Regions from separate parts of the Streptomyces sp. NPDC005576 genome, predicted to be linked through region 1. Evidence: riboswitches for the same ligand, from Rfam matches in the RefSeq annotation. Region 1 holds a riboswitch; each other region holds the start of a gene.

Region 1 (7,240 bases):
CAGGGTGTCGACCCAGACCAGGAAGACCGCTCCGGCCAGCGCCGTGACCGGCAGCAGCCTGCGGTGCCCCGCGCCCGCGAGGGCCCGGGCGGCGTGCGGCAGCACCAGGCCGACGAAGCCGATCGCCCCGGCCGAACTGACCAGTGCGGCGGTCAGCAGCGCGGTGGCGCAGAGCAGCACGGTCCGGGTGCGCGCGACATGGACGCCCAGGGTGGCCGCGGCGTCCTGCCCGAAGGCGAAGGCGTCGAGCGTACGGGCGTACCCCAGGCAGATCGTCAGGGTGAGCACCACCACGCCGGTGCAGAGCCGCACGTCCGTCCAGCCGACCCCGCTGAGCGAGCCGAGCAGCCAGAACAGCACCCCCCGGGTCTGTTCGGCGTCGGCGGCGGTCATCACGACGAACGAGGTGAGCGCGGAGAACAGCTGCATCACCGCGACGCCGGAGAGGACGACCCGGTCGGTGGTGCCGCCGAGGGTGTGGCTGAGCAGGAGGACGAGCGCGAACGAGGCGAGCGCCCCGACGAACGCGCCCGCCGAGAGGGAGACCGCTCCCCCGCCGACGCCCAGCACGACGACCACGACCGCGCCGGTGGACGCCCCTGAGGAGACACCGAGGACGAACGGGTCGGCGAGCGGGTTGCGGAGCAGCGACTGCATCACGGTCCCGCACACCGCGAGCCCGGCGCCGCAGACGGCCGCGAGCAGGGTACGCGGCATCCTGAGGTCCCAGACGATGCCGTCCCGGATCGGGCTCAGTTCCGTGCCGCCGAAGCCGAGGTGGGCGGCGACCACCGACCACACGTCGGCGACGGAGATCCGGGCCGGGCCGATGGTGACGGCCCCCGCGACGGAGGCCAGCAGGAGGACGATCCCGCCGCCCCACAGGAGCGGTTCGGGCACCGCCCGCAGGCTCACGCGCCGCCCGGACGGTCGGAGGGGCCCGGGATTCGCGGATGACGTACCGGTGCCACCGGCCGAACGGGTGCCGGTGGCAGAACCGTTGGCGGCGCCGGGGGCGGGACCGGTGGCGGTGGCGGCGCCCGCCGGGTCCTGGCCGGCCGTCATCCGGCGAGCCCGTACCGACGCAGCCCCGCGGCAACGAGTTCGATGCCCTCCACCGTACGGATGGTGGGGTTCATGGCCTGACCGCTGAGCAGGACGTACCGCTTGTTCCGCACGGCGTCCATGTTCCGGGTGACCGGGTTGGACTCCAAAAACCCGATCTTCTTCTCGGCGCTCTCGGCCGTCTGCGACTCGCGGGTGAGGTCGCCGATGACGAGGACGTCCGGGTCACGGTCGGCGATGGTCTCCCAGTTGATCTGGGGCCACTCCTCGTGGGTGTCGTCGAAGACGTTCTTGGCGCCGAGTGCGGTGGTGATGATGCCGGGTGCCCCGCAGCAGCCGGCCAGGTACGGAGCCTCGGAGTTGGCGAACCAGTAGAGGAGGGTGGTGCCGGAGGCGTCGATGCCGTCCGTCGCCTCCGTCACCCGGGCCCGCAGACCGGCTATGAGCTTCTCGCCCCGGTCGCGTACGCCGAACACTGCGGCCAGGTCGCGTATCTCGCCGTAGACACTGTCGAGGGTGAGGGCGGTGGAGCGGGCTCCGTCGCCGTCGCCGCTGTTGTCCTTGCCGGTGCAGTCGGCGGGCGAGACGTACGTGGGGACGCCCAGGTCCTCGAACTGCTCGCGGGGCGCGACTCCGCCCTTGCCGAGGGTGGACTCGAAGGAGGCGCTGATGAAGTCGGGCTCCCGCTCCAGCACCTTCTCCGACGAGGGGGCGTTGTCGGAGAGCCTGGGGACCTGGGAGTTGGCCTTCTCCAGGCCCTTCATGACGGGGTCGGTCCAGGTGGCGGTGGCCGCGAGCCGGTCGGCGAGGCCGAGGGCGAGCAGGATCTCCGTCGATCCCTGGTTGAGGGAGACCGCGTGGTGGGGTGCCGACCGGACGGTGACGGTGCGTCCGCAGTTGTGGAGCGTCACCGGATATCCGTCACCGGCCGCACCCGCGGCATGCGGTGTGCCGTCGGCGCCGCCGCAGGCGGTCAGCAGCAGCATCCCCGCCGTCAGCAGGGCAGCGGAACGGGCGGATCGGGCCATGGGGGGCACGAGGTACCTCGGCGTCTCTGGGCCCATGCGCGGGGCCCGTAGTACGGAGTACTGCGACCCGTACGGGGCGCAGGCGCCAGCAGGTCTTCGGACTCGGGTTCGTGCGGACGGGGCGCCTTCCCGGGACACCCGTGGGTCTCCCAGTGGCCGTGGCCCCGCCCGTCCCCCTCACCGCTGCGCGTCAGTTCCGGACTCTCACCGGATTCCCTGACCCCTGTGTGGAGTGCGACTGGCACTGGGAAGCTATCACGCCACTCGAACCGCGTCCGGGGCCCTTCCGGTCCCGGACGACCGCCACAGCGAGGGCCACGGGGCGGGTACGGGAGCGGGCGCCGCCGGAGGTCGTCCGGCGGCGCCCGCATCCCTCGGCCCGTGCTCAGGGAAGCCGCAACGCGATCACGGCGTTGTGGCCGCCGAAGCCGAAGGAGTGGCTGACGGCCCGGCTGACGGCGACGGGCCGGGGCGCCTTCGTGACGCAGTCGATGTCGAACCCGGGTGCCGGGGCGTCCAGATTGGCGATCGGCGGGACGAGCCGGTGCTGGAGGGTCAGCACGGTGAGCGCGGCCTCGATGGCGCCCGCCGCCCCCATGCAGTGGCCGAGCACCCCCTTGGGGGCGGTGACCGGCGGCCGGTGGGGGTAGGCCCGGGCGATGAGGGCAGCCTCGGTGGCGTCGTTGAGTGGGGTCGCCGTGCCGTGCGCGTTGACGTGGTCGACGTCCTCGGCACGCCAGTCGGCGTCCCGCAGGGCGGCCTCGACGGCCGCCTGGGCCACCCGGCCCGAGGGGTGCGGGCTGGTGGGGTGGTGGGCGTCGGTGGTCGCCCCGGTGCCCGCGATCAACGCGCGGGGGACCGCGCCCCTGGCGAGGGCGTCGTCGGCCCTCTCCAGCACCATGATGGCGGCCCCCTCCCCCATGACGAGACCCGCGCGGTCCTCGGCGAACGGACGGCAGAGTTTCGACGGGTCGCCGTCCGGCAGGGCCGCCGCCCCGGACCGGGCCAGGCCGGTCATCGCGACCGGGAAGACGATCGACTCGGTGGCTCCGGCGACGGCGATGTCGCACTGGCCGCTCATCAGCATGTCCCGCGCCACCGACAGGGCGGTGACCCCGGACGAACAGGCCGTGCACGGGGCCAGACTGGGGCCGGTGGCACCGAGCTGGATCGCGATCTCCGCCGCGGGCATGTTGGGGATGGTGAGCAGGATGCCCGCCGGCGAGGACGCCTCGGCCCCCCGCCGGTCCAGCACCACGGCCTGTTCGGAGAGGGCCGCCGACCCACCGCTGCTGGTGCCCACCACGACCGAGACCCGGGCACCGTCCCAGCCGCGCGGGTCGAGTCCGGCGTCCGCCACCGCCTCCCGGGCGGCGAGCACGGCGAACTTGACGTACTTGCCCATCCGGTAGGCGGTCCGGCCGCCGACCGCCCCGTCCAGGTCGATACCGGTGACCGTGCAGGCGAAGTCGACGGCGCACCCCGCCAGTTCGGGGACCGAACGGGCTGTGGACTCCCCGGCGAGCACGCCCTCCCAGGTGGAGGCCGTGTCGTTGCCCGCCGGGGTGATCATGCCCAGTCCGGTGACGGCGATCTCGGGCCTCTTCATCGGGCGTTGCTCACCGGTTCCTCCCGGCGGATGGCTGCACGGATGAACTCCGAGATGTCCGCGAGGGTGGCGTCCCGGTGGAGGGTGTCGACGGGAGTGTGGATGCCGAGGGTTTCCTTGATGATGACGGCGAACTCCGCCACCGCGAGCGAGTCCATCTCCAGGCTGTCCATCGTGGACTCCGGGTGGATCTCGGCCGCAGGCACCTTGAACGTATCGGTCAGCACGCCGACGATCTTCGGATGAATGGCCTTCATGATCTTCCTCTTGTGTTCGGCACATACCTTGGGGGTGACGGGCACTTCAGCGGCCCCACGTCGCCAGGGCCAGGATCAAGTTCCGGGCCGGGCCCGCGGGATCGATCCAGCCCATCGATACAGGCCCTAACTCGCTGAGCCCCGTCTGGTTACGCATTCCGGCGAACCGATTCCTCTACGCCCACCTGCGGCTTCTTCCGCCCCATCGAGACCACGAAGACCGTTCCCCAGTACGCCAGAAGGACGGCCTTCACCCCCAGTGAGGCCATGGCCTCACATGCCCCGCCGCCGGCCCCGTCGGGGCGGGCGGCCGCCGCCCGGACTCCCCGCCGGGCCATCGGGTGGTCTCCCGTCCCGGTCATCGCGCGGCCTCCTCGGCCGGGCGGACAGGGGCGGCCCGGTGCCAGGGGCCGTCGGGGTCGTCGTAGGCGTCGGCGTAAGCGGGGCCGGCGATCGGGCGGCCGGCGAAGAACTCGTCCGGCAGCGCGAACGACTCCACCAGCGCGGGAGCGTGCGCGGCGACGGTGGCCACGGCCTTCTCGTACAGGTCGGGCCAGACACGCACCTGTTCGGCCGTCACCCGCCCCACGGCCAGCAGTTCACCAGTGCTACGGCCGACCTGCCGGAGCAGGTACAACCGCTCGACCTCGGCGAGCCGTTCGCGGGCAGGCCCTTCGGGCAGGGCGGCGACGGCCTCCGCGAACGCCTCGGCGGCCTGCCGTGCCGCGTGCTCCTCCACCCCCCGCAGGGCGGCCCCCGAACCCGCGTTCCACCGGCCGAGCGCGTCCCCGGACGGGGCGGCACCCATCCGCGCCCGGGCCCGCGCGAAGCAGAGGGCCTCCACCGCGACGAGCAGCCCGCGCAGGTGGGCCGGGTCCTGGAGGTCGCCCGGCGCCCGTACCCCGTCGACGGCCTGCTCCGGGGCCGAAAACAGCATCTCGGCCGCCGCCTTGGCGTGCACGGCGAGGTTGTCGCCCTCGGCGGTGATGGTGCCCTCGATGCCGGTGACCAGTTCGGCGAGCCCGTTGTGCTCCAGCAAGCCCTGCGCGCCGCAGCGTTCGCGGCATTCCACGATCACTCCCCTCGCCTGCCAGGTGATCCACCCCTTGGCGACGGCGACCAGCCGCTCCGCCGTCCCCCGGTCGGCGCCGTCCGCGCTCGCCTCCCAGCGGTCGAGTGCACGGCGGTGCAGCAGGCTCATCGCGAAGACGGTCGCCAGGGCTTCGGCCAGCGGACCGTGGTGGGTGCGGTGGGCGTAGACCGGGACCGTGCCGGTGCCGCGTGGGCCCGCGACCGTACGGTTCCCGGCGTAGCGCACCGCGACGGCGAGCGCGACGCGCGCCGAGCCGACCGCGCAGGCGCTCATGGCGAGCTTGCCGGGGGTGACCCTGCCGATGGAGACGAGCAGCCGCCGCCGTCTGCTCGGCAGCGCGCTGCCGAACTCGCCGCCGTGGCCCACGTGTCCCTGCGGTCCGGCGAGGAGTGCCGTACGGGGCACGAAGCAGTCGTCGAACGAGGTGAGGCAGTGGTCCACCGGCGAGCCCATCCGGGCCGGCAGCCTGCGCACCCGTACGCCCGGGCGGGCGTCGACGCCGTCGGTCAGCGGCACCAGCAGCAGGAAGACGCCGTGGTCGGTCCCGCCGACGACGAGCCTGGCGGCGACGAGCCCGCTCTTGGGGCCGCCCACCGGGCTGGTGTTGGGCATGAATTTCTGCGCTCCGGCGTGCGGGGTGCGCAGCACGAATCCGTCGCGCGCGCGGTCGTAGGTGGCGGTCGTCTCCACCTCGGCGGCGTCGTTTCCGTGCGCGACCTCCGTACAGAGGAAAGTGCCGATCTCGTCCATGTGCAGGAGGCCGGAGAGGTCGCGGCGGCCCTCGGAGTCGTGGTCGAGCAGACTGCCGAGGAACAGGTTGTAGTGGATTCCCGCCACCGTGGCCAGGGTGGGATCGACCGGTCCGAGCCACTCGTGCATCGCGGTGAGGGCGCGTACGTCGCAGGCGAGCCGGGCCGCGCTGTCGAGGGATCGGTTGATCAGCCGCAACCGCTCGTAGGAGCGGGCGAGTTGCTCGTCCGGTGTGGTGGACGTACGGCTCCGGAAGGGCTCGGTGGTGGTCAGCCGGCGCCAGAAGGCGTGCTCGCGAGGGAAGTCGGGGCCGAAGAGGACGGCGGTCAGGGCGTCCGTGACGGCGGACGGCAGCGCCGCGGCGGGTCGAGGGGTCATGTTCGGTTGAACGATCACGGAACGGCGAGGACACCCTCCGTCACCCGCCACCGTCATCCGTCATCCGTCATCCGTCATCCAGCGACCGGACACCCTCGGAGGGCAGGCCGTGCCGCGGTCGCCGCTCCGCCCAGCCTGGACGTGCCGGTACCGGCCTGCCCCGAGGGACGCACCGCGGGGCGTACCCGCAGCACCTCGCGGAGGTGGTCCCGTGCCGGCCCTGGTTGGCCGCACCGGCGTGACAACTGTTGTACGCGCCAAGGGCCTCGGCCCCGGAGAACGCGGCTGCCGGCCGCGGATGGGGGTCGCACCCGACGGCTGGACCTGCGCAGGACCACCCGCGCCCGTGTCCGCCCGTCAGGCACGCCGGAAGGCCAGCGCGACGTTGTGCCCGCCGAAGCCGAAGGAGTGGCTCACGGCGGTCTCGACGCACTGCCTGCGCGGCTCCTTCACCACGCAGTCGAGCTCGAACGCGTCGGTCACCGAATCGAGGTTGGCGATCGGCGGGACGAGCCCGTGCTCCAGCGTCAGCACGGTGGCCACGGCCTCGATGGCACCGGCCGCCGCGAGGGTGTGGCCGACCACGCCCTTGGGCGCGGTGACCGTGGGCGCATGGGGGAACATCCGGCCGATGAGGGCCGTCTCCATCGCATCGTTGAGCAGGGTGGACGTGCCGTGGGCGTTGACGTGGTCGACCTCTCCGGGCGCCCAGCCGGCCTGCCGCAGGGCTGCCTCCACCGCCCGTTGCGCGCCCCGGCCGTCGGGTTCGGGTGCGGTGGGGTGGTAGGCGTCGGTGCTGGAGCCGGCCCCGACGAGCAGTGCGCGGGTGCGTCCGCCACGCGCCCGTACGTCCCTTTCGCGCTCCAGTACGAGCATGGCGGCACCCTCCCCCATGACGAAGCCGTCCCTGTCGGCGGCGAAGGGGCGGGAGGCGCTCGCCGGGTCGTCGGACCGGGTGGAGAGGGCGCCCATCCGGGCGAACGCGGTGACGACGAGAGGGGTGAGGACGGATTCGGCGCCACCGGCCACCACGATGTCGCACTGACCGCTGTCCAGCAGA
Region 2 (7,240 bases), on a different contig from region 1:
TCCTGTCCGGCAAGACCCCAGAGTCCGGGGCGGAGCGAGGCGAAGGAACGGGTCAGTGTCACCCGCCCGGGCGCCGTCGCGTGCACGGTCAGGCCGCGGTCGGCCGGGAGGGGGCGACCGGCGGGGACCGTGAGAGCGGTACCGCCGGCGTATCTGCCGACGGCGACCGCTGCCGCGCCGGCGCCGATGATCGTGGAGACGGCCGCTGCCGTCGCTGTTGCCGGGCGCACGGCTTCAGTGTCGGGGCAAGGCGGTGCGGGGGGCCAGCGGGATGGGCCGTCCGGTGGGCCCGGCGTGTCGCGGGGCGTGTCGCGGCGGGGGGCCGACGGGACGCGTGGTGGGACCCCGGGGCCCCTGGGGCAGGGCGGGTCGACGGGCGGCCGCGGGCCGGGGCTCGCAGGGGCGGGGTTCACAGCGGAGGGGCTCGACGGGGCGGGTGCGGGCTTCCCGGGGCGCGGAGCCGGCCGGGGTTCAGCCGCGCTGGCCGTAGCCCCTGAGCGCCTCGGCGACCTCGTCCAGCTGCTCCGGGGAGAGCAGGGACGGGGCCCGGCCGGGGACGGAGCCGGCCGCGAGCCAGACCCGGCAGAGCCATTCCAGCTGGGCGGTGCGGTCGTACGCCTCGTCCAGGCTCGATCCGTATGTGACCGTGCCGTGGTTGCGGAGCAGGCAGCCGGTGCGGTCACGGAGGGCGTCGAGCATCTTCGCCGCCAGCTCGGGCGTGCCGTAGCGGGCGTATCCGGCCGTGCGGACCGGACCGCCGAGCATCGCGGCCGCGTAGTGGACGGGCGGGATCTCGTCGACGAGCGTGGAGACGGCGGTGGCGTGCACGGCGTGCGTGTGCACCACGGCGCGCGCGCCGGTGGAGCGGTACACCGCGAGGTGGAGCGGGAGCTCGCTGGTGGGGGTGAGGGTGCCGAGGACGCGGTGACCCCCGAGGTCGACGCCGGTCGCGTCCTCGGGGCCCAGCCGGTCGTACGGTACGCCGCTCGGGGTGACCAGCACGGTGTCGCCGACGCGTACCGACACGTTGCCGGAGGTGCCGACCACGAGGCCGTCCGCCGCCGACCTGCGGGCCGTGCGGACGAGGTCGCCCCAGGCGCGGGAGAGCGTGTCCGGTCGGGGGTCGTGGTGCTTCTCGGCGCGCTCCTCGGTCATGGACGAGACCCTAAGGGCTGTCCCGCACTTCCTGGCGGGGCAGCCCTCAGGGACCGTCGAGAGGATCTCCCTGTGAATCGTGGGGAAGGGCGACGCCCCCTCCGAACGTGACCGGAACGACATTCAGGGCCCTGTCCGGGCTTGTCCGGCTTCCCGGTCCGGGCCGGATACGCAGGTGGAGGGCAGTCCCCCCAACGGCCCCGGCGCCAGGCCGACTCGCCCTCGCGGAGGACCGGAACGCCCCGCCCGACCGAAGGGGCACCGCAATGCCCCGCCCAGTTCATCTTCCGTTCACTCAGGTTGCCTACGTTCATCGTGCCAATGACGTCGAACGATTGCCTGGGTAAATGGAACACATCACGCTGCTGCTCGCGATAGTCGTCGCGACAGCTCTCGTGTTCGATTTCACGAACGGTTTCCACGACACCGCCAACGCGATGGCCACCACCATCTCGACCGGCGCCCTGAAGCCCAAGACAGCAGTGGCGATGTCCGCCACCCTCAATCTGGTCGGCGCGTTCCTGTCGGTGGAGGTCGCCAAGACGATCTCCGGCGGGATCGTCAATGAGGACGGCCTCAGAACCGAGGTCATCTTCGCGGCGCTCGTCGGCGCCATCCTGTGGAACCTGATGACCTGGCTGGTCGGTCTGCCGTCCAGCTCGTCGCACGCCCTGTTCGGCGGACTCATCGGTGCCGCCGTGATGTCCGCGGGCTGGTCCTCGGTCGACGGCGGCACCGTCGTCACCAAGATCCTGCTGCCCGCCGTCGCAGCCCCGCTGGTGGCCGGTGCCGCTTCGATGCTCGCGACGAGGCTGTCGTACCGCGTCAACCGGAACGTCACCGACGAAGCGCAGCTGAAGTCGACGGCCAAGGGTTACCGGGCCGGGCAGATCGCTTCGGCCGGTCTCGTCTCGCTGGCCCACGGCACCAACGACGCACAGAAGACGATGGGCATCATCACCCTGGCGCTCGTCACCGGCGGTGTCCTCTCCCCCGGCTCGAACCCGCCGGTCTGGGTGATCTTCTCGGCCGGTCTGGCCATCGCCCTGGGGACGTACTTCGGCGGCTGGCGCATCATCCGCACCATGGGCAGTGGGCTGACGGACCTCCAGCCGCAGCAGGGCTTCGCGGCCCAGACCAGCGCGGCGACCGTGATCCTCGCCTCCTCGCACCTCGGCTTCTCGCTCTCCACCACGCAGTCGTGCTCCGGCGCGGTGATGGGCGCCGGGCTCGGCCGCAAGGGGGGCACCGTGAAGTGGTCCACCGCGACCCGGATGTTCGTGGCCTGGGGCCTCACGCTCCCGGCAGCCGGCCTGGTCGGCGCGGGCGCCGAGTTCCTGACCCGGCAGGGCACCTGGGGCATCGTCCTGGTCGCCGTACTGCTCATCGCGGGCTCCGGCGCCATCTGGCTGCTGTCGCGGCGCCAGCCGGTCGATCACACCGGCATCGCCGAGGCGGACGAGCCCACGGGCATCGTCGCCGCGGCCGTCGCCGCCGTCTCCCCGCCGCCGGCCGGCCTTCCGGTCACCGGCCTCACCGCCACCATCCCGTCCCCGCTCCCCGCCGCGCCCGTCGTGGCGACGACCACCGACCCGGTCCGTCCGGCCGCGGTGTAAGGACTCGTCCCCATGAAAATCGACTGGGCAGCACTCGCCACCGTCTTCGGTGTCAGCCTCGTGGTCACCGTGGCGCTCGTCGGCTTCTTCAGCCTCGGCGTCGCGGGTCTCGCCAAGCGGGCCGGTACCGCTCCGAGCGGCGGCTCCGGCTCGTCCGCCACCCTGGCGCGCACCGGCGCGTACGCCTGCTTCGCGCTGTGCGCGGCGGCGGTCGCGTACGGCATCTATCTGATCGTCGCCTGACCCGCACCTCCGTACGTCGCACCACCCCCTCGGGCCGGACACACCGTGTGTGTCCGGCCCGATGTGCGTCCGGTTGTGGGTCCGAGCACACCGCGGTCCCGCAGGTCAACGGCGAGTTGACGGGCCTTCGCGCTGCGTGGTGGACTGCCGGAGCCATTCACGGCGACAGCAGAGGAAGCCGGTGCGAGTCCGGCGCGGTCCCGCCACTGTCACCGGGGAGCGGCGCCCCTGTCCTGTCACGTGCGTCGTGGCACGGTCCGCCCCGCGCGGGCCGGACGGCAGGGGTGGCCGCCGATCCGGGAGCCAGGACACTCTCGTCGCCGTGCCGTCGAACCAGGGCGCGGACCCTGAGTGAGGACATACGCCATGCCCGGCCGCCGTGCGCCCGATCCCCTGTCCGTCGTGCCGACCGTGCCGGGGCCGCTCCCTCACGCGGCGGGCTGAGCCGTGCGTGCCGACCGCCTCTTCGCGTACGGCGCCACCGCGGGGCTGATCGCCGACCGATGGCTCGGCGACCCTCGCCGGGGTCATCCGGTCGCCGGCTTCGGCCGGGCCGCCGCCGCCGTGGAGAAGCACCTGTGGCGGGACCACCGGGGCCGGGGCGCGTTGCACACCCTGCTGTGCGCCGGAGGCGCCGTGGGGGCCGCCGCGCTCGCCTCGCGTGCCGTGCACCGCAGTCCCGCCGCCGCCGTCGCGCTGACGGCGGCCGTCACCTGGTCCGTCGTCGGGGGGACCTCGCTGGGCCGCGAGGCCAGGGCCATCGGCGCGGCGCTGGACGCCGGGGACGTCGAGGCGGCCCGCGAGCGGCTGCCGCATCTGTGCGGACGCGACCCGCAGGCGCTCGACGGCCCGGGGATCGCCCGTGCCGTCGTGGAGTCGGTCGCCGAGAACACCTCGGACGCCGTCGTCGGCGCCCTGGTCTGGGGGGCGCTCGGCGGGGTGCCGGGGCTCGTCGGCTTCCGTGCCGTGAACACGCTGGACGCGATGGTCGGCCACCGTTCGCCGCGCCACCGCCGCTTCGGGTGGGCCTCGGCCCGGCTGGACGATGTGATGGGCTGGCCCGGGGCCAGACTCACCGCCGCCCTCGCCGCCGTCGCCGGGGGACGGCCCGGGCAGGCCGTCCGGGCCTGGCGCGCGGACGCGGGCCGGCATCCGAGCCCGAACGCGGGCCCGGTGGAGGCCGCGTTCGCGGGGGCGCTCGGGGTACGCCTGGGCGGGACCCTCGCGTACGGCGGACGGATCGAGCACCGGCCGGTGCTGAACGGCGCCGAGGGGCGGGCCGTGGCCGTGGAGACCGGGGACATCGAACGCGCGGTGCGGCTGTCGCGCCGGGTGAGCGTGCTCGCGCTGGCCGTCTGCGTAGCCGGACGGCTGGCGGCGGGACGGGGGGCGACACGGCCGGTGGGGACACGGCGGACGGGGACCCAGGGACACATGATCACGGAACGGGGCCGGGCGTGAGCAGCGGGAACGCGGGCAGGGGCGGCGGGCTGCTCGTCGCCGGCACCACCTCGGACGCGGGCAAGAGCGTCGTCACCGCGGGGATCTGCAGGTGGCTGGTGCGGCAGGGGGTGAAGGTCGCCCCCTTCAAGGCGCAGAACATGTCGCTGAACTCCTTCGTGACCCGGGAGGGCGCGGAGATCGGGCGGGCGCAGGCCATGCAGGCGCAGGCCGCCCGGGTCGAGCCGTCCGCGCTGATGAACCCGGTGCTGCTCAAGCCGGGCGGCGACCGGTCCAGCCAGGTCGTGCTGATGGGCAAGCCGGTGGGCGAGATGAGCGCGCGCGGCTACCACGGGGGCAGGCAGGAGTCGCTCTTCGGGACAGTCGTGGAGTGTCTGGAACAGCTCCGGGGCACGTATGACGCCGTGATCTGCGAGGGGGCGGGCAGTCCGGCCGAGATCAATCTGCGGCGGACCGACATCGTGAACATGGGCGTCGCCCGGGCCGCGCGCTTCCCGGTGCTGGTCGTCGGCGACATCGACCGGGGCGGGGTGTTCGCCTCGTTCTTCGGTACGACGGCCCTGCTGAGCCCCGAGGACCAGGAGCTGGTCGCGGGCTATCTGGTCAACAAGTTCCGCGGTGACGTGTCGTTGCTGGAACCGGGTTTGGAGATGCTGCTGGGGCTGACCGGGCGGCGGACGTACGGGGTGCTGCCTTTCACGCACGGTCTCGGCATCGACGAGGAGGACGGGCTGCGGGTGTCGCTGCGCGGGACCGTCCGGGAGTCGGTCGTGGCACCGCCGCACGGCGCGGACGTGCTCCGGGTCGCGGTGTGCGCGGTGCCGCTGATGTCGAACTTCACCGATGTGGACGCGCTGGCCGCCGAACCGGGCGTGATCGTGCGGTTCGTCGACCGGCCGGAGGAGCTGGCCGACGCGGACCTCGTCGTGGTGCCCGGTACCCGGGGCACCGTGAAGGCGCTGGAGTGGCTGCGCGCCCGGGGGCTCGCGGACGCACTGGTCCGGAGGGCCGCCGAAGGCCGTCCGGTGCTGGGGATCTGCGGCGGTTTCCAGGTGCTCGGCGAGCGCGTGGAGGACGAGGTCGAGTCGCGGGCCGGTGTGGTGGAGGGCCTCGGTCTGCTGCCGGTACGCGTCCGTTTCGCGCGGCAGAAGACGCTGGCCCGGCCGACCGGTACGGCGCTCGGCGCGCCGGTGGAGGGGTACGAGATCCACCACGGCGTCGCCGACGTACGGGGCGGCGAACCGTTCCTGGACGGGTGCCGGGTGGGCCAGGTGTGGGGGACGCACTGGCACGGGTCGCTGGAGAGCGACGCGTTCCGGCGGGCGTTCCTGACGGAGGTCGCGCGGGCGTCGGGGCGGCGGTTCACGGCCGCCCCGGACACCAGTTTCGCCGCGCTGCGCGAGGAGCAGCTCGATCTGCTGGGCGACCTGATCGAGGAGCACGCGGACACCGACGCCCTGTGGCGGCTGATCGAGGAGGGCGCGCCGAAGGGGCTGCCGTTCGTCGGCCCGGGCGCGCCGGTGCTGCCGGGGGCGGGCTCCGACGTGGGCTCCGTACCGGTGGCCGTACCGGCGCCGGTCGCCATGAATACGGACGTTTCCGACACCATCGAGGAGGCCCTGTGAGCACGCCGTATCCGTTCACCGCGATCGTCGGCCAGGACGACCTGAGACTCGGGCTGCTGCTGAACGCCGTGTCACCGGCGGTCGGCGGAGTGCTCGTACGCGGCGAGAAGGGCACCGCCAAGTCCACCGCCGTGCGGGCGCTCGCGGCCCTCATGCCGGAGGTCGCGGTCGTGCAGGGCTGCCGGTTCTCCTGCGATCCGGCCTCCCCCGACCCGGCGTGCCCGGACGGCCCGCACGCGGCGGCGCCCGGCACTTCGCGGGCGGCGCGGACGGTGGAACTGCCGGTCGGTGCCTCCGAGGACCGGCTGGTCGGCGCGCTCGACATCGAACGGGCGCTCGCCGAGGGCGTGAAGGCCTTCGAGCCGGGTCTGCTGGCCGACGCGCACCGGGGAATCCTCTACGTGGACGAGGTCAACCTCCTCCACGACCATCTGGTGGACCTGCTGCTGGACGCGGCGGCGATGGGTGCCTCGTACGTGGAGCGCGAGGGCGTCTCCGTACGGCACGCGGCACGGTTCCTGCTGGTCGGCACGATGAACCCGGAGGAGGGCGAGCTGCGGCCGCAGTTGCTGGACCGGTTCGGGCTGACCGTGGAGGTGGCCGCGTCCCGGGACACCGATCTGCGGGTGGAGGTCGTGCGGCGGCGCCTCGCGTACGACGACGATCCGGCGGCCTTCGCGGCGGCGTGGGCCGACGAGGAGAGCACGCTGCGTGAGCGGATCACCGCGGCGCGCGCCCTGCTCCCCCGGGTCCTGCTCGGGGACGGGGCGCTGCGGCGGATCGCCGCGACCTGCGCGGCGTTCGAGGTCGACGGGATGCGCGCGGACATCGTGATGGCCCGGACCGCGACCGCGCTGGCCGCCTGGGCGGGGCGCGAGGAGGTGACCGCCGACGACGTGCGGCAGGCTGCCCTGCTGGCGCTTCCGCACCGGCGCCGGCGCAACCCCTTCGACGCCCCGGGGCTCGACGAGGGGAAGCTCGACGACACGCTCCGGGAGGCCGCCGAGGAGGAGAGCCGGCGGGACGAGCGGGACGGCGGCCCCCGGGGTGACGCCGGCCCCCAGGGTGACGGTGACCCCGACAGCGGGCCCGACCCGGACCCCGACTCCGATCCCGATCCCGGCGGGCCGGGCGACGGGG
Region 3 (7,240 bases), on a different contig from region 1:
TCATTTCCAGCCAAGCATGAACCACATCCGTTCTCTCTCCGTGCCGTTGACGGAATAAGTCCCGTCGCCGGGAAGTCATACGGCCGGTGCGCCCGGCCGGGGCACCGGCCGGGCCTGCCGGCGGTCAGCGAGGAACGGAGTCAGACCATGTCAGAAGTGCCAGAGCCCACCCCACCCCCGACGGTGACACCGGCCCGGGTGGTCATCGCGATATGCCTCGCCGCTCCGTTCGTGGCGCTGCTCTGGGTCGGCTCGTACGCCAAGGTCGACCCGGCCTTCATCGGTATCCCGTTCTTCTACTGGTACCAGATGCTCTGGGTGATCATCTCGACCGGGCTGACGATGCTCGCGTACACGCTGTGGAAGCGTGACCAGCGCTCCCGCAAGGGGGGTGTCTCCGCATGAAGGACGGCGTGAACGGTGTGGCGCTCGGCGTCTTCATCTTCTTCTTCCTGGCGGTCACCGTCGTCGGGTTCATGGCCGCCCGCTGGCGGCGCGCGGACAACGAGCAGACCCTGGACGAATGGGGCCTGGGCGGACGGTCGTTCGGAACCTGGGTGACCTGGTTCCTGCTCGGCGGCGACCTCTACACCGCGTACACCTTCGTCGCCGTCCCGGCGGCGATCTACGGGGCGGGGGCCGCGGGCTTCTTCGCGGTTCCGTACACGATCCTGGTGTACCCGCTGATCTTCACCTTCCTGCCGCGGCTCTGGTCCGTCTCGCACAAGCACGGGTACGTCACCACCTCCGACTTCGTCCGGGGCCGCTTCGGCTCACGGGGTCTGTCGCTGGCGGTCGCGCTCACCGGCATCCTCGCCACGATGCCGTACATCGCCCTGCAACTCGTCGGCATCCAGGCCGTGCTGGACGTCATGGGGGTCGGCGGCGGCGAGAACACCAACTGGTTCCTCAAGGACCTGCCGCTGCTGATCGCCTTCGCGGTGCTCGCCGCGTACACCTACTCCTCGGGCCTGCGCGCACCCGCGCTGATCGCGTTCGTCAAGGACGGGCTGATCTACCTGGTCATCGCGGTGGCGATCATCTACATCCCGATCAAGCTGGGTGGCTTCGACGACATCTTCGCCGGGGCGGGCGCCAAGTTCTCCGCCGCCAACGAGGCGGCCGGCAAACCGGTCGCCGGGATCGTGCCCGGGGTCTCCGGCCAATGGGGTTACGCCACGCTGGCGTTGGGCTCGGCGCTGGCGCTGTTCATGTATCCGCACTCGATCACGGCGACGCTCTCCAGCCGCAGCCGTGAGGTGATCCGCCGCAACACCACGATCCTGCCGCTGTACTCGCTGATGCTCGGCCTGCTGGCCCTGCTCGGCTTCATGGCCATCGCGGCCGGCGTCAAGGTGGCCAACGGCCAGCTGGCCATCCCGCAGCTCTTCGAGAACATGTTCCCCAGCTGGTTCGCCGGGGTCGCCTTCGCCGCGATCGGGATCGGGGCACTGGTACCGGCGGCCATCATGTCCATCGCCGCCGCGAACCTCTTCACCCGCAACATCTACAAGGAGTTCATCAAACCGGACGCGACGCCCGCCCAGGAGACGAAGGTCTCGAAGCTGGTCTCGCTCCTGGTGAAGGTCGGCGCGCTGGTCTTCGTGCTCACCATGGACAAGACCGTGGCCATCAACTTCCAGCTGCTGGGCGGCATCTGGATCCTGCAGACCATGCCGTCGCTGGTCGGCGGGCTCTTCACCCGGTGGTTCCACCGCTGGGCGCTCATCGCGGGCTGGGCGGTCGGCATGCTGTACGGCACCCTCGCCGCGTACGGCGTGGCCTCCCCGACCCAGAAGCACTTCGGCGGGTCGTCCAGGGAGATCCCGGGCATCGGCGAGATCGGCTACATCGGCCTCACCGCGTTCGTGCTGAACGTCGTGGTGGTGGTCGTGGTGACCTTCGTCCTCAACGCGCTCAAGGCGCCCCAGGGCATCGACGAGACCTCGCCGGAGGACTACACGGCGGACGTCGGAGACGCGGGCGTGCAGGCGAAGCTGCCGCCGGCCACCGTGGGGGCACCGGGGGGCCACTGACCCGGTCCGGCCATGCTGAGCCCCTGGACGAACCGTCCGCCGGGCCGTCGCGTCCTCCCCCAGCGGGAGGGTGGCGGCCCGGCGGCGTTCCCGCCCCGGGGCCGGACCGCCGCCGGACCCGGTAGGGAAGGATGTGCTCATGACATATCGCGTACGGCTGCGCGGCCTGTGGCCCGCCCTGCTGGTCCTCACCCTCGTCGGCTGCGGCACCGAGCACGTCGGAACCGGGAGCCGAGCCCCGGAGGACGTACCGGACTCCGCCGAGCTGGAGGCGCGGGCGACGGCACTCCAGACCCGGACCGACCGTGTGTACGTCACCGAGGTGGCGGGATACACCCTCGCCACGCAGTCGGTGGGCGTCCTCGGCGACGACGGCTTCGGCAGCTCCTACACGGACAGGAACGGCCACGTGATCCAGCTCGGCGTCGAGCGCGCCGACCACTCCCCCGCGGACTGCGGCAAGAAGCCGCCGACCGACGGGGCGGCCGACTACACCGTCTGCGAGCGCGAGGGCGAGAGCTGGTACAGGGCGACCGCCCTCGGTCACGCCTACGCCCGTGCCGAGGGGGACCTCGTGGTGACGGTCAGCGCCGCACTCCCCGGCGTGGACCGCGCCACCCTGCGTACGGCCGCCGACGCGGCCCACCTGGCAGACGACGCGGAGCTCGACACGATCCTCCCGCCACTCGGCGGGGCGCCCGGATCGCAGCCCGTCGAGCGCGGCGACCTCCCGCCGGAGGGCGACGGAGCCCCGGACAACGGGGTGGGCGCGAGCGGTTGAGCTGCCCCCCGGCCCCACACCCGGCGTGAAACCCGGCCCGTGGAGCGCGCAGAATACGGCCATGGATCTGACGATCAGAGAGGCCGAGCCCGAGGAGTACGACCTCCTCGGCGAGATCACGGCCCGGGCGTACCTCGGTGACGGGCTGCTGCCCGGAGCGGACGACCCCTATGCGGCCAGACTGCGGGACGTGCCCGGCCGGGCCGCCGTCGCGGAGGTGCTGGTGGCCGTGGACGACACCGGCACCGTGCTCGGCGGGGTCACCTACGCACCGCCCGGCAGCCCCATGTGCGACGTCGCGGCGGCGGACGAGGCCGAGTTCCGCATGCTGGCGGTGGACGTGGCCGGCCGCGGCCGGGGAGCCGGAGAGGCGCTCGTACGGGCATGCGTGGCGCGCGCCCGGGCCACCGCCGGGGTCACCGGGCTCGCCCTCTCCACCCAGACCGCCATGGTCGGGGCGCACCGGATCTACCACCGGCTCGGATTCGCCCGCACTCCGGAGCGCGACTGGGCCCCTGTTCCGGGCCTGACGCTGCTCACCTACCGGCTGGACCTGGGCGACGACACGGGCGACGGCCCGGGCGGCGACCGAGGAACCACGGCCTGGGGCTGAACCGCGCCCCCGCCCAGGATCGCGGCCCCCGCCCGGGATCGCGCCCCCCGCCCGGGATCTCAACCGCGGCCGGACGCTCCCTGCGCCTCGTCCGCCGCCATCCATTCCTCGACCTGCTCCGGAGTCGCCCCGGGGTCGGCGAGCAGGATCTCTATCCCCGCGTCGGAGCCGGCCGCCGTGCTGACCGCCGGACAGCGGCGGCACGCGTCCGGGCCCGCCTGGGCCCACCACTTGCACGAGGTGCGCAGATGGCAGCGGGGCACGGCCGTTCCCGTCGCCTCCGGCAGGATCCGCACCTTCTCGATCAGCGTGCAGTCGTTGCCGCTGCGGTGCAGACAGGCGCTCTCGCAGTGCGAGGCGAAGCGCAGCACCCGGGTGGGCTTCATCCCTTCCGGGATCAGCGGGAGGAGATCGGCGGCCGGGACCGGTTCGGCGAGGTACGTGACGCTGCCGTCGGGCCCGGACCGGACGCCGAGCACGACCGCCTCGGGGGCTTCGGCCATGCCGCTCGGGCACCAGAGCCGCTCGGTGCCCACCGGCCCGGCGGAGGTCTTCTCGACGTCCATCCGCAATCCTTCCCTCAGGGTCGGTTGGTCGGGGCTGTCAGTCGAGCTGGATGAACCCGACGGGGCCGGTGGTCACACAGGAGGCCGCGGAGGCGTCGGGGCGTGCTTCCTCCAGTGCGACGGCCTTGCGCAGGTGCTCCTGGAGCGCGGACGCCCCGGAAATGACCTGTGCGGGGGCCGCGGGGGCCGCGGATGCCGCCGGGGCGGCGGCGACGAGCAGGCCCGCGGCGATCAACGCGGTCGCTGCAGCGCGACGGTTGGGGTTCATCTCTCCCTCTCCTGGTGCATGGGTGACGAGCGCGATTGAGGCGTACTGTAGGGGCGCCGCGCACCAACCGGCAATGAGGCATGGAGAGTTGAACCCCGGGTTCCGCTCAGGGGCGGCCCGCGCCGCGCGCCCGCCACTCGCCCGGTACGGGTCGGCGCCGGTCCCGCACGAGTTCCTCCACCGGTGCGCCGAGCGGCCCGTCCCGCGCCCCCCGCCCCGCCACCGCGCGCCCCGCCCGGCCCCCGCCTGTACCGCGTCCGACCCCCACGCGTGCCGCGCCCCTCCCGCACCGACACAAGATGTGGGGCGTTCCAGCTCCCCGGCCACCACATGTATGCTCGTCTCGCTGTCGTCGCAGGGGAATCCGGTGCGAATCCGGAACTGTCCCGCAACGGTATGAACTGCGCGTTCCGCGCACCTTCGAGTCCGGCTACCTGCCGACAGCGCGTCCGGCTCACCCGAACCGGACGCCCGTACGTCCGGGCCTCGCGGATGGGCCGGTGGACGCCGTGTGCGGTGCTGCCGGTCTCCAGGTGGCGCGCCCCGCGGCCCTCCCTCCCCCCGCCGGCCCAGAGCCGAGCGAGGGAGAGCACCACCGTGACCATCGCGCCCGCCGATCCGGCGTCCGTGCCCGCGGCCACCACAGCGACCGAGCCCGTCGACGGCCCCGGGGCCGCGCTGCTGCGCACCCTGACCGCCCTCACCGCGGACCTGCCGGACACCGACCCGGGCAGGGTCGCCGCCGCCGCGCTGCGGGGCCGGAGCGCCCACGCCGACGAGGCGGAGCTGCTGACCCTGGCCACCGAGTCGGCCGCCGGTCTGATCGCGGAGGACCCCGCCTACTCGCGGCTCGCCGCGCGGCTGCTCACCCGTACCATCGCGGCCGAGGCGGCCGGTGAGGGCGCGGTGTCCTTCTCCGCATCGGTCGCCACCGGTCATCGCGAGGGCCTGATCGCGGACCGTACCGCCGCGTTCGTGGAGCTGCACGCCGAGCGGCTGGACGCGCTGGTCGAGGAGGCGCTCGCGGACGGCGCCGACGACCGCTTCGGCTACTTCGGCCTGCGCACCCTCTACAGCCGCTACCTGCTGCGCCACCCGATCACCCGCCAGGTGCTGGAGATTCCGCAGCACTTCATGCTGCGGGTCGCGTCCGGGCTGGCCGAGGACGACTCCGCGCGGGCGGTGGACGAGGTCGCGGCGCTCTACGGCCTGATGAGCCGGCTGGACTACCTGCCCTCCTCCCCCACCCTCTTCAACTCGGGCACCCGCCACCCGCAGATGTCCTCCTGCTATCTGCTGGACTCCCCGCTGGACGAGCTGGACTCCATCTACGGCCGCTACCACGAGGTGGCGCGGCTCTCGAAGCACGCGGGCGGTATCGGTCTGTCGTTCTCGCGCATCCGTTCGCGCGGCTCCCTGATCCGGGGCACCAACGGTCTGTCGAACGGCATCGTGCCGTTCATGAAGACGCTGGACGCCTCCGTCGCGGCCGTCAACCAGGGCGGCCGGCGCAAGGGCGCCGCCGCGGTCTACCTGGAGACCTGGCACGCGGACATCGAGGAGTTCCTGGAGCTGCGCGACAACACCGGTGAGGACCAGCGGCGTACGCACAACCTCAACCTGGCGCACTGGATCCCGGACGAGTTCATGCGCCGGGTCGACGCCGACGGAGCCTGGTCGCTGTTCTCGCCCGCCGACGTCCCCGAGCTGGTCGACCTGTGGGGCGACGCCTTCGACACCGCCTACCGGGCCGCCGAGGCGAAGGGCCTGGCCCGCCGGACGATGCCCGCCCGCGAGCTGTACGGCCGGATGATGCGCACCCTGGCACAGACCGGCCAGGGCTGGATGACCTTCAAGGACGCCTCCAACCGCACCGCCAACCAGACCGCCGAGCCGGGCCGGGTCGTCCACTCCTCGAACCTCTGCACGGAGATCCTGGAGGTGACCGACGACGGCGAGACGGCCGTCTGCAACCTCGGTTCGGTCAACCTGGGCGCCTTCGTCGCGGACGGGACGATCGACTGGGAGCGGCTGGACGCCACCGTCCGTACCGCGGTGACCTTCCTCGACCGGGTCGTCGACATCAACTTCTACCCGACCGGTCAGTCCGGCCGGTCCAACGCCCGCTGGCGGCCGGTGGGTCTGGGCGCGATGGGCCTCCAGGACGTCTTCTTCCAGCTGCGGCTGCCCTTCGACTCCCCCGAGGCCCGCGCGCTCTCCACCCGTATCTCCGAGCGGATCATGCTCGCCGCGTACGAGGCATCCTGCGACCTGGCCGAGAAGGCCGGCCCGCTGCCCGCGTGGAGCGAGACCCGTGCCGCGCGCGGGGTGCTGCACCCGGACCACTACGACACCGCGCCGGCCTGGCCGGAGCGGTGGGAGGCGCTGCGCGCCCGGATCGCGCGGACCGGGATGCGCAACTCGCTGCTGCTCGCCATCGCGCCGACCGCCACCATCGCGTCGATCGCCGGGGTGTACGAGTGCATCGAGCCGCAGGTCTCCAACCTGTTCAAGCGCGAGACGCTCAGCGGTGAGTTCCTCCAGGTCAACGCCTATCTGGTGGACGAGTTGAAGCGGCTCGGCGTGTGGGACGCGCGGACCCGTGAGGCGCTGCGCGACGCAAGCGGTTCGGTGCAGGGCTTCGGCTGGATCCCGGCGGAGGTACGGGCGTTGTACCGCACCGCGTGGGAGATCCCGCAGCGCGGCCTGATCGACATGGCGGCGGCCCGGACGCCCTACCTCGACCAGAGCCAGTCGCTCAATCTGTTCCTGGAGACGCCGACCATCGGCAAGCTCTCCTCGATGTACGCGTACGCCTGGAAGCAGGGGCTGAAGACGACGTACTACCTGCGTTCGCGCCCGGCGACCCGGATCGCCCGCGCCGCGTCCGGTACGGCGAACACCGCCGCCCCCGCCCCGGCCCCCGCCGCCCTCCCCGTCCAGCAGGCGGTCTCCGACGCGGAGGCCCTCGCCTGC

What was found. A riboswitch is a leader RNA that binds a small molecule or an ion and turns the genes downstream of it on or off. The one in region 1 is predicted to bind cobalamin.
Region 2: linked by a shared signal. The riboswitch ahead of ACFYPN_RS03000 (cobalamin biosynthesis protein) and the one ahead of ACFYPN_RS22675 (ABC transporter substrate-binding protein) in region 1 are both predicted to bind cobalamin.
Region 3: linked by a shared signal. The riboswitch ahead of ACFYPN_RS04430 (ribonucleoside-diphosphate reductase subunit alpha) and the one ahead of ACFYPN_RS22675 (ABC transporter substrate-binding protein) in region 1 are both predicted to bind cobalamin.

The regions. Positions count from the first base shown of each region.
Region 1 is NZ_JBIAJC010000012.1:171,201-178,440, forward strand. Features, by position in the region: gene ACFYPN_RS22670 (FecCD family ABC transporter permease) at 1-1,065, opposite strand, end outside; gene ACFYPN_RS22675 (ABC transporter substrate-binding protein) at 1,062-2,093, opposite strand; cobalamin riboswitch at 2,163-2,351, opposite strand; gene ACFYPN_RS22680 (beta-ketoacyl-[acyl-carrier-protein] synthase family protein) at 2,479-3,702, opposite strand; gene ACFYPN_RS22685 (acyl carrier protein) at 3,699-3,959, opposite strand; gene ACFYPN_RS22690 (hypothetical protein) at 4,109-4,321, opposite strand; gene ACFYPN_RS22695 (acyl-CoA dehydrogenase) at 4,318-6,180, opposite strand; gene ACFYPN_RS22700 (beta-ketoacyl-[acyl-carrier-protein] synthase family protein) at 6,538-7,240, opposite strand, start outside.
Region 2 is NZ_JBIAJC010000001.1:693,673-700,912, reverse strand. Features, by position in the region: gene ACFYPN_RS03020 (alpha/beta hydrolase) at 1-230, opposite strand, end outside; gene ACFYPN_RS03015 (class II aldolase/adducin family protein) at 472-1,155, opposite strand; gene ACFYPN_RS03010 (inorganic phosphate transporter) at 1,503-2,771, shown strand; gene ACFYPN_RS03005 (hypothetical protein) at 2,784-3,014, shown strand; cobalamin riboswitch at 3,185-3,328, shown strand; gene ACFYPN_RS03000 (cobalamin biosynthesis protein) at 3,462-4,475, shown strand; gene ACFYPN_RS02995 (cobyric acid synthase) at 4,472-6,100, shown strand; gene ACFYPN_RS02990 (putative cobaltochelatase) at 6,097-7,240, shown strand, end outside.
Region 3 is NZ_JBIAJC010000002.1:249,628-256,867, reverse strand. Features, by position in the region: gene ACFYPN_RS04460 (DUF3311 domain-containing protein) at 148-405, shown strand; gene mctP (monocarboxylate uptake permease MctP) at 402-2,036, shown strand; gene ACFYPN_RS04450 (hypothetical protein) at 2,176-2,817, shown strand; gene ACFYPN_RS04445 (GNAT family N-acetyltransferase) at 2,879-3,430, shown strand; gene ACFYPN_RS04440 (hypothetical protein) at 3,490-3,996, opposite strand; gene ACFYPN_RS04435 (hypothetical protein) at 4,034-4,264, opposite strand; cobalamin riboswitch at 4,582-4,721, shown strand; gene ACFYPN_RS04430 (ribonucleoside-diphosphate reductase subunit alpha) at 4,862-7,240, shown strand, end outside.